Regions from separate parts of the Streptomyces sp. Root1310 genome, predicted to be linked through region 3. Evidence: riboswitches for the same ligand, from Rfam matches in the RefSeq annotation. Region 3 holds a riboswitch; each other region holds the start of a gene.
The links. A riboswitch is a leader RNA that binds a small molecule or an ion and turns the genes downstream of it on or off. The one in region 3 is predicted to bind cobalamin.
Positions count from the first base shown of each region.

Region 1 (2,189 bases), on a different contig from region 3:
CCGGATGTTCGTCGCGTGGGGCCTGACGCTCCCGGCCGCGGCCCTGGTGGGCGCGCTCGCCGAGTCCGTCACCGGCCTGGGCGACTGGGGCACGGCCCTCGTCGCGGTCTTCCTGATCGCCTCCAGCGCGGCCATCTGGAAGATCTCCCGGCGCGAGGTCGTCGACGCCTCGAACGTCAACGAGCCCGACGAGCCGGCAGGCGTCGTCACGACGGCGATCGCCGCCGTCACCCCGCCGCCCGCGGGCACCCTGGCCGAGGACCTCACGGACCTGACGGCCACGATCCCCGGCCCGGCGGCAGAGCCCGCGACCCCCGCCGCTCCCCCGGCCGCGGCCGTCTGAGCCCGCGCACCCGGCACGAAGGAAGAGAAGCAGCATGAAGATCGACTGGGCAGCCCTGGGCTCTGTCTTCGGCGTCAGCCTCGTGGTCACCGTGGGCCTCGTCGCCCTGTTCACCCTCGGCATCATGGGCCTGTCGCGACAGGAACGCGCGTCGGCGCAGGGCGGCTCGGCCACCCTCGCGGTGACCGGCGCGTACGCGTGCTTCGCGGCCTGCGCGGCGGCGGTGGCGTACGGGATCTCACTGATCGTCGCCTGACACCCCGTCCGCACACGCGGCACCCGGACACGCGGCACCCGAACACCCCTGAGGTGCGGGACGGATCACCGTCCCGCACCTCTTGTCGTTCGCGGCCCCGCCCACCGGCCCTGTGTGGGGTTCTGCACACTCGAGCCTCGCAGGTCAAAGGCAAGTTGACGGCTCTTGCGGGCCGTGGTGGACTGCCCGAGCCATGTACGGCAGCAGAAGAGGAAGCCGGTGTGAATCCGGCGCGGTCCCGCCACTGTGACCGGGGTAGGAACCCCCGGGAGCCAGGAACTCTCGCCGCCGGTCTCGTCGAACCAGGGCGTGGACACCCTGAGTGAGGACATATCGCCATGCTCGCTCGGCCGTTGAGGTACAGCACCAGGTCGCTGCCCGACCCCACGGCCGGCTGAGCCGATGCGTGCCGATCGCCTCTACGCGTACGGCGCCGCCACCGGCCTCCTGGGCGACCTGCTGCTCGGCGATCCCCGCCGAGGGCATCCCGTCGCCGCGTTCGGGCGGGCCGCCGGTGCCGTCGAGCGGCTGCTGTGGCGGGACCACCGGGGGCGCGGTGCCCTGCACGCCGTCGTGTGCGCCGGTGGGGCCGTGGCGCTGGGAGCCGCCGCCGAACGGGCCGTACGCCGCTCCCCCGCCGCCACCGTCGCTCTCGTCTCCGCCGCCACCTGGGCGGTGGTCGGGGGCAGTTCGCTGGTCCGGGAGGCCCGGGCCATCGGCCGGGCGCTCGAAGCGGGGAACGTCGAGGCCGCCCGGGAGCGGCTGCCGCATCTGTGCGGGCGGGATCCGCAGGCGCTGGACGCCGACGGGATCGCCCGCGCGGTCGTGGAGTCCGTCGCCGAGAACACCTCCGACGCCGTCGTGGGGGCCCTGGTGTGGGGGGCCGTGGGCGGGGTGCCGGGCCTGGTCGGGTTCCGGGCCGTCAACACCCTGGACGCCATGGTCGGTCACCGGTCGCCGCGGTATCTGCGCTACGGCTGGGCCGCCGCCCGTCTCGACGACGTCGCCGGATGGCCGGGAGCCCGGCTGACCGCCGTGCTCGCCGCCCTCGCGGGGGACGATCCGCGGGGCGCCGTGCGGGCCTGGCGGGCCGACGCCCACCGGCATCCGAGCCCCAACGCCGGGCCGGTGGAGGCGTCGTTCGCCGGCGCCCTCGGGGTGCGGCTGGGCGGGACCCTGTCGTACGCCGGGCGGGTCGAGCACCGGCCCGTGCTGAACGGCGCGGCCGGGCGGCCCGTCGTCGCCCCGGACATCGAACGGGCCGCGCGGCTCTCCCGCCGTGTCGGTCTGCTCGCGCTCGGCGTCACCGTCGCCGCGCGCGTCGCCGCCACGAGCATCGTCGCGGGGACGCGGAGAAACCAGAGCAGCCAGAGCAACCAGCCGAAGGGGCGTACGACATGAGCGGGGGTCTCCTCGTCGCCGGCACCACCTCCGACGCCGGCAAGAGCGTCGTCACGGCAGGGATCTGCCGGTGGCTGGTGCGGCAGGGGGTGAAGGTCGCGCCGTTCAAGGCGCAGAACATGTCCCTCAACTCGTTCGTGACGACGGAGGGCGCCGAGATCGGGCGGGCCCAGGCCATGCAGGCCCAGG
Region 1 is NZ_LMEQ01000001.1:58,587-60,775, forward strand. It holds gene ASD48_RS00295 (inorganic phosphate transporter) at 1-343, shown strand, start outside; gene ASD48_RS00300 (hypothetical protein) at 378-599, shown strand; cobalamin riboswitch at 760-902, shown strand; gene ASD48_RS00305 (cobalamin biosynthesis protein) at 1,002-2,000, shown strand; gene ASD48_RS00310 (cobyric acid synthase) at 1,997-2,189, shown strand, end outside.
Region 1: it holds a riboswitch for cobalamin, as region 3 does, so the genes downstream of both, ASD48_RS00305 (cobalamin biosynthesis protein) here and ASD48_RS14520 (energy-coupling factor ABC transporter permease) in region 3, are expected to answer to the same signal.

Region 2 (2,189 bases), on a different contig from region 3:
GGATCACACCGAGATCAGCAGGCTCGTCAGCCGGTTCTTCCGAGCTCTGGACGAGCGGAAGTTCGAGGGCGACTGGGCCCGTGACTACGTCACCGACGACGTCCGGACGACGACCCCGATCGGCGCGGCCGACGGCGTCGACGCGATGGCGCACGCCAGGGAGGCACTCGAGCGGTACGCCCGCACCCAGCACATCACCTCCGACCTCCTGGTCGACGTCGAACCGGCCTCGGGGAGGGCCACGGCGTCCTGGAACGCGTTGATGACGCACGTTCACCACGAGGAGACGCTTCGGCGGCGCGGCGAGGACGCCGACCCTGTCTTCACGGTGGGTGGCCACTGGGAGGCCGAACTGCGGCGCGAGCACGGGGGATGGCGTATCAGCCGCATGTCCGTCCAGGCGATGTGGACCACAGGTCAGCCGCCCGAGCTCCCCCCGGAGTTCCGGCCCGCACCGGTTGCGTGACCCACCGTCGCGATCGGCGCGCGGCACGCGGCTACTCCTCCGTGGGCGTGGACCCGGGCCGGAAGGCATCGGCGAGGACGGCGTACCTGGTGGCGGTCTCCAGGTGCTCGTCGTCGCGGCGGCGCAGGTGTTCGTAGGAGGCGAGCCGGTACCGGGCCTGTCGCAGGCAGTGGGCCCGGACCTGCGCGTCGTCCATACCGTGGATCTCCAGCCCGGCCAACGGCGGGAAGACGTGCGCCGGTGCGGGCCGCCCGGCGGGCTCCGGTTCGGGACTGCGGTTCCAGGGACGGTCCTTGGACATGGTGATCCTCGCTGCGTGGAAGTCGGAGTGGGGCGCTTCCCGCCCTCGGCGTCTTCCAAGCATGCCGAACGCGTGTTCCACCTCACCATCCGAACGGCCGAGGTCATCCGGCGCGCCGGAGGAGCGCCCCGTAGGCTGGCGGGCGCAGCTGGTTCGCCCCGTCCGCCAGGCGGGATGCGTCGCAAGAGGGAACCCGGTGGAAATCCGGGACTGCCCCGCAGCGGTGAGCGGGAACGACCGCCGTCATACGCACTGGACCCACGAACAGGGTCTGGGAAGCGACGGCCAGTAGGTGTCTCGTACGCACTCCGTACACAGAGACGTGCCCGTGAGTCCGAAGACCTGCCCGTTGCCCGCGCGCGAAAGGACTCGTGCGCGGAAATCCCGGTGACCTCGTGGGCGGGTCGGCGTACATATCAGGCGAACGACCGCGCCGCGCCGCGCGGGATCGGTCCGCCCGGTTCGTCACCCCTTCGCGCTCGCGTCCCGTCCCGGGATCCCAGGGAGATATCTCGCGAAGGAGATTTCCGTGACAGCGAAGTCCGCAGCCGCGGCGGCACGGGCCACCGTGTACGGCTACCCCCGCCAGGGACCGAACCGGGAACTGAAGAAGGCCGTAGAGGGCTACTGGAAGGGCCGCGTCACCGCCGACGCCCTCCGGACCACCGCCGCCGAACTGCGCGCCGCCGACTGGCGGCAGCTCGCCGAGGCCGGCATCGACGAGGTACCGACCGGCGGCTTCTCGTACTACGACCACGTCCTGGACACCACCGTCATGGTCGGCGCGATCCCCGGCCGCCACCGCGACGCCGTCGCCACCGATCCGCTCGACGGCTACTTCGCCATGGCACGCGGCACCCAGGACGTCGCGCCGCTCGAGATGACCAAGTGGTTCGACACCAACTACCACTACCTGGTACCCGAGTTGGGACCGGACACCGTCTTCACGGCCGATCCGGCCAAGCAGGTCGCCGAGCTCGGGGAGGCCCTCGCCCTCGGGCTTAGCGCCCGCCCGGTACTGGTCGGCCCGGTCACCTACCTGCTGCTCGCCAAGCCCGCCCCGGGCGTGCCCGCGGACTTCGAGCCGCTCAGCCTGCTGGACAGGCTGCTGCCGGTGTACGCCGAGGTGCTCGCCGACCTGCGCGCGGCCGGCGCCGCGTGGGTACAGCTGGACGAGCCCGCCCTCGTCCAGGACCGTACCCCGGCCGAACTGGCTGCCACCGCCCGCGCCTACCGCGCTCTCGGCGCCCTGACCGACCGGCCCAGGCTCCTGGTCGCCTCCTACTTCGACCGGCTCGGCGACGCGCTGCCGGTCCTGGCCAAGGCCCCCGTGGACGGCCTCGCCCTCGACTTCACCGGCGCCGCGGCCGCCGACCTCGACGCCCTCGCGGCCGTGGGCGGCCTGCCCGGCAAGCGGCTGGT
Region 2 is NZ_LMEQ01000023.1:392,377-394,565, forward strand. It holds gene ASD48_RS25855 (nuclear transport factor 2 family protein) at 1-466, shown strand, start outside; gene ASD48_RS25860 (hypothetical protein) at 498-767, opposite strand; cobalamin riboswitch at 915-1,118, shown strand; gene metE (5-methyltetrahydropteroyltriglutamate--homocysteine S-methyltransferase) at 1,297-2,189, shown strand, end outside.
Region 2: it holds a riboswitch for cobalamin, as region 3 does, so the genes downstream of both, metE (5-methyltetrahydropteroyltriglutamate--homocysteine S-methyltransferase) here and ASD48_RS14520 (energy-coupling factor ABC transporter permease) in region 3, are expected to answer to the same signal.

Region 3 (2,189 bases):
GACTCGATGTCGCCGGACGGCGGCTCGTACAGGGGCGAGAACCAGGGTTCGTAGTCCGGCCGGATCTCGGTGATCGCCGTCTCCGCCTCCGCGTCGGCGCCCGTGAACGGCTCCTCCTTGTGGTCGCCGAGCCCGAGGGCCAGCGGCAGGACGGCCAGCGCGGCCACCACGAACAGCAGCAGGGCGTTGATCTTCGCGTTACGGCTCACCGGGCCACCGCCTCGGTCTCGGCACCGGAGTTGGTCCGGCCGCCGGTCACGAGCACGCCCAGCCTGGTCAGTTCACCCTTGCTGGACTGGGTCAGCAGCCGCATCACGAACACCGTGAGGAGCCCCTCGCTGACCGCGAGCGGGAGCTGGGTCACGGCGAAGATGGAGCCGAACTTGCCGAGCGCGCCCAGGAATCCGCTGCCCGGGTCCGGGAAGGCGAGCGCCAGCTGCACGCTGGTGACGCAGTAGGTGGACAGGTCGGCCACGAACGCGCCGAAGAACACCGTGACCATCAGCGGCACGGAGAACCGCCGCAGCAGCCGGTAGACCGCGTATCCGGCCCAGGGGCCGACGACGGCCATCGAGAAGACGTTGGCGCCGAGCGTCGTCAGGCCGCCGTGGGCGAGCAACAGCGCCTGGAAGAGCAGGGTGATGGTGCCCAGCACCGCCATGATCGGCGGCCGGAACAGGATGGCGCCGAGCCCCGTGCCGGTGGGGTGTGAGCAACTCCCGGTCACCGAAGGAAGTTTCAGCGCGGACAGGACGAACGTGAAGGCCCCGGAGGCGCCGAGGAGCAGGGTGCTCTCGGGGTGCTCCCTGACCTCACGGGTGAGTGACCGTACTCCGTGGACGACGAATGGCGCGGATGCGACGCCCCAGGCGATCGCATGCGCCGGAGGCAGAAAACCCTCGGCTATGTGCATGGCTGAGCAGACCCTCTCCAGCACCTCGTGGATGGTTGACGTGCCTTGGCCGGTCTCCTGGCTCACGGGTACCACCGCCCGTGCTCCGCCTTCCCGGGTCCCGAGGACCCAGTGGCTGCCCGCGAGGGCCGGAGCCGGACTTCCCGATCACAGTGGCGAGGGCCGCACCGGCATCACACCGGATTTCCCGTTCACCAAGGCGTGGTGACAGTAGTGCCCACACAGACGCGCTGACAAGCGGCGATGCGGGGCGCGAGGACGGCGGACGACGGCTCACCCCGGCGCACGGCCGCCGTCCGCGGGCTCGACGAAATGCCGGGTCCGCACGGTCGGCGTAGGGTCCGCCGTAGGGGTGACGGCCCTCGGTGCCCGGGGGCATGCCCGTCGTTCGGCGAGCGCCCCCTGCGCTGCGGGGAAGGTGAGAGTGTGCCGGATGCTGCCGCTGCCGGGTCGGGTGGGGGCTGGGGTCCGGAGTCCCTGGACAAGGTCCTGGCCGAGGGCATGAAGGAGACCGTCGCGTCCGTGACCGCCGTGTATCTGCCGGCGGCCGACGAGCCGGTGCTGCGGCTCGCGGTACTGGGCGGTCTCCCCTGGGAGATCTCCCTGCCCTGGGCGCGAGTGGCGCTGACGGCCGCGTCGCCGGTGTCCGACGCCGTGCGGGAGCGACGCCTGGTGTGGGTCGGCGGCGCGGAGGAGATGGCCCGCCGCTATCCGCGTCTGTCGCTCGTCGTGCCGTACCGCTTCTCGCTGGCCGCCGCCCCGATCACCACTGGCGAGGAGGTCTGGGGCGGGTTGGTGCTCCACTGGCCCGCCTCGCACCCCCCGCAGCTGAGCGTGCGCGAACGCGAGGCCGTGACCGGCCTCTGCGTCCGTCTGGCCCGGTTCCTGGGACGGGCGGCCGCCGACGGACACCCCGTACGGGCCGGCGGGGTGCCACGGGTGCTGCCGCCGCTCCGGGCCCGGCCGGCCGAAGCCGCGCAGGCGCAGTCCGCCGTCGAATTCGCCGAGCGGTTCCCCGGCGGGTGCTGCTCGCTGGACGTGGACGGCCGCATCACCTTCGCGACCACCACGGCCGCCCGGCTGCTCGGCTCCGCCGTGCCCGACCTGCTCGGCACCAAGCCCTGGGAGGCGCTGCCCTGGCTCGACGACCCGATCGCCGAGGACAGCTACCGGGCGGCCATGATCAGCCGCGAACCGACCTCCTTCACCACCCTGCGGCCGCCGGACCAGTGGCTGACCTTCCGGCTGCACCCGGACGCCTCCGGCATCAGCGTGT
Region 3 is NZ_LMEQ01000005.1:181,655-183,843, forward strand. It holds gene ASD48_RS14515 (energy-coupling factor ABC transporter substrate-binding protein) at 1-209, opposite strand, end outside; gene ASD48_RS14520 (energy-coupling factor ABC transporter permease) at 206-913, opposite strand; cobalamin riboswitch at 943-1,127, opposite strand; gene ASD48_RS14525 (SpoIIE family protein phosphatase) at 1,340-2,189, shown strand, end outside.

Region 4 (2,189 bases), on a different contig from region 3:
TTCTCGGGGTCGGCGCCGTCCCAGCGGTGGTGGAAGACGAGGGCGGCGCCGTGGTCGATGAGCCAGAGCCGGGGCGGGACCGTGCCGAACGTCGGCCAGACCATCAGGTTGGAGCTGTGGACCGTCCGGTCGACGTTGACGGTCAGGGCGTCCAGCCAGACGATCCTCCCGGCCTCCAGCGGCTCCACCGGGAAGACCTCGGCGACCTCCGGCGTGAAGTCCTCCGCACCCGGCAGGAAGTCCATCCCGAGGTTGACCCCCGCGCTCGCGGCGTGCAGGTCCCGTACCTCCTGGTGCGGTTCCGCAGCGGCGATCGCCGGGTCGAAGCGGACCAGGACCAGTTCGGGAAAGCGCAGCCCGAGGGCGCGCGCCAGCTCGCCCACGATCACCTCGGCGACGAGCGCCTTGCGGCCCTGCGCGGAGCCCGTGAACTTCACGACGTAGGTGCCCAGGTCGTCGGCCTCGACGACGGCGGGCACGGAGCCGCCCGCCCGCAGCGGAGCCACGTAGCGGGTCGCCGTGACCTCGGTCAACATGACTCTCTCCCTCTGGCCTGAAGGAGCATAGTAACCAGGCCCGACAGCCGGCGAACGGGGCCGAGCCGGCGCGCGCGGAGGCCCGCGGGCGGCCTCCGCGGCTGTGGTAGCTCGCCCAGGCCGGTCGAACCCATGTGCGCACGCGAGTGTGTACGGGTCAGGGAATCCGGTGCGAATCCGGAGCTGACGCGCAGCGGTGAGGGCGACGGGCGGGGCACGGCCACCGGACGGCGTACGCGGTCCGGGAAGGCGCCTCGTCCGGGTGACCCCGAGTCCAAGGACCTGCTGGCGACCCCCGCAGCCGGGAGACGGCCGGGGGAGCACCGTACGACCGGGCTTCGCGCTTGAGCCCCCGACGCGGCTGACGGTCTGCCTCGGTCACGCCAGGACCCTGGACGCGTTCGCCTTCGGGCAGGACGCGACCCTCTGCCTCGGGGTCTCCGTGGCCCGCACCCGTCTGGTACTGCTGTGCACGACCGCGCTGCTCACAGCCACCCTGGTGAGCTCGGCCGGGGCGATCGGCTTCGTCGGCCCGGTGCTCCCGCACGCCGCACGGGTCCTCACCGGCCCCGGCCGCACCCGGCTGCTGCCCGCCACCGCCCTGACCGGCGCGGTGTTCCTGGTCTGGGTCGACACCCTCGCCCGCACCGTGCTCGACCCCCAGGAGGTGCCGGTGGGCGTGGTGACCTCCCTCATCGGCGTCCCGGCTTTCGTCGCCGCGCTGTACCGCGCGAAGGAGACCCGATGACAGCGCATCGCCGTCGTCGAGCAACAGGCCGACACCCCACTCGCGTTGAACGTCCACGACGTCGTACGCCTCGGCCGCGTCCCGCACCGCCGCGCCTGGGCCGCCACCGCCGCCGACGAGGAGGCCGTCCGCTCCGCGCTCGCGCGCACCGGGCTCGCCGACAAGGCCCACCGGCCCTGGCACTCCCTCTCCGGTGGCGAGCGCCAGCGCGTCCAGATCGCCCGCGCCCTGGCCCAGGAACCCCGCGAACTCCTCCTGGACGAACCCACCAACCACCTCGACATCCGGCACCAGCTCGCCCTGCCGGCCCTGATCACCGAACTGCGGGTCACCAGCGTCGTCGCGCTGCACGACCTCAACCTCGCCGCGATGTACTGCGACCGGCTCGTCGTCCTCGAGGAGGGGCGCGTGGTGGCCTGCGGCAGCCCGCGCGACGTCCTCACCGAGGCGCCCGTCGCCGACGTCCACGGCGTCCGGGCCGCCGTCACGGCCGACGGCCCCGACGGCCGCCCGCACATCCGCTTCCTGGGCGCCGCGCCGACTCCTGACGCGGCATCGGCGCGCGGCTACTCCCCTGCCCGTGCGGCGTTCCGGATCCATTCACGGGCCTGCTCCGGCGTGGCCGCGACCCGGACCCCCGCGGGGACCGGCGGTCTGCGCACCACGACCACGGGCAGCCCCGCCGCCCGAGCGGCGGTCAGTTTCGGGGCGGTGGCCGCTCCCCCGCTGTCCTTGGTCACGACGACGTCGATCCGGTGGCGGCGCAGCAGTTCGCGCTCCCCGTCGAGCGTGAAGGGTCCCCGGTCGAGCAGTACCTCCATGCGGGACGGGACCGGCGCCTCGGGTGCCTCGACCGACCGTACGAGGAACCACAGGTCGTCCAGGGCCGCGAAGGCGGCGAGCCC
Region 4 is NZ_LMEQ01000032.1:618,618-620,806, reverse strand. It holds gene ASD48_RS35815 (HipA family kinase) at 1-536, opposite strand, end outside; cobalamin riboswitch at 696-820, shown strand; partial or broken gene ASD48_RS35810 (iron chelate uptake ABC transporter family permease subunit) at 898-1,284, shown strand; partial or broken gene ASD48_RS42850 (ABC transporter ATP-binding protein) at 1,288-1,815, shown strand; gene ASD48_RS35805 (cobalt-precorrin-6A reductase) at 1,851-2,189, opposite strand, start outside.
Region 4: it holds a riboswitch for cobalamin, as region 3 does, so the genes downstream of both, ASD48_RS35810 (iron chelate uptake ABC transporter family permease subunit) here and ASD48_RS14520 (energy-coupling factor ABC transporter permease) in region 3, are expected to answer to the same signal.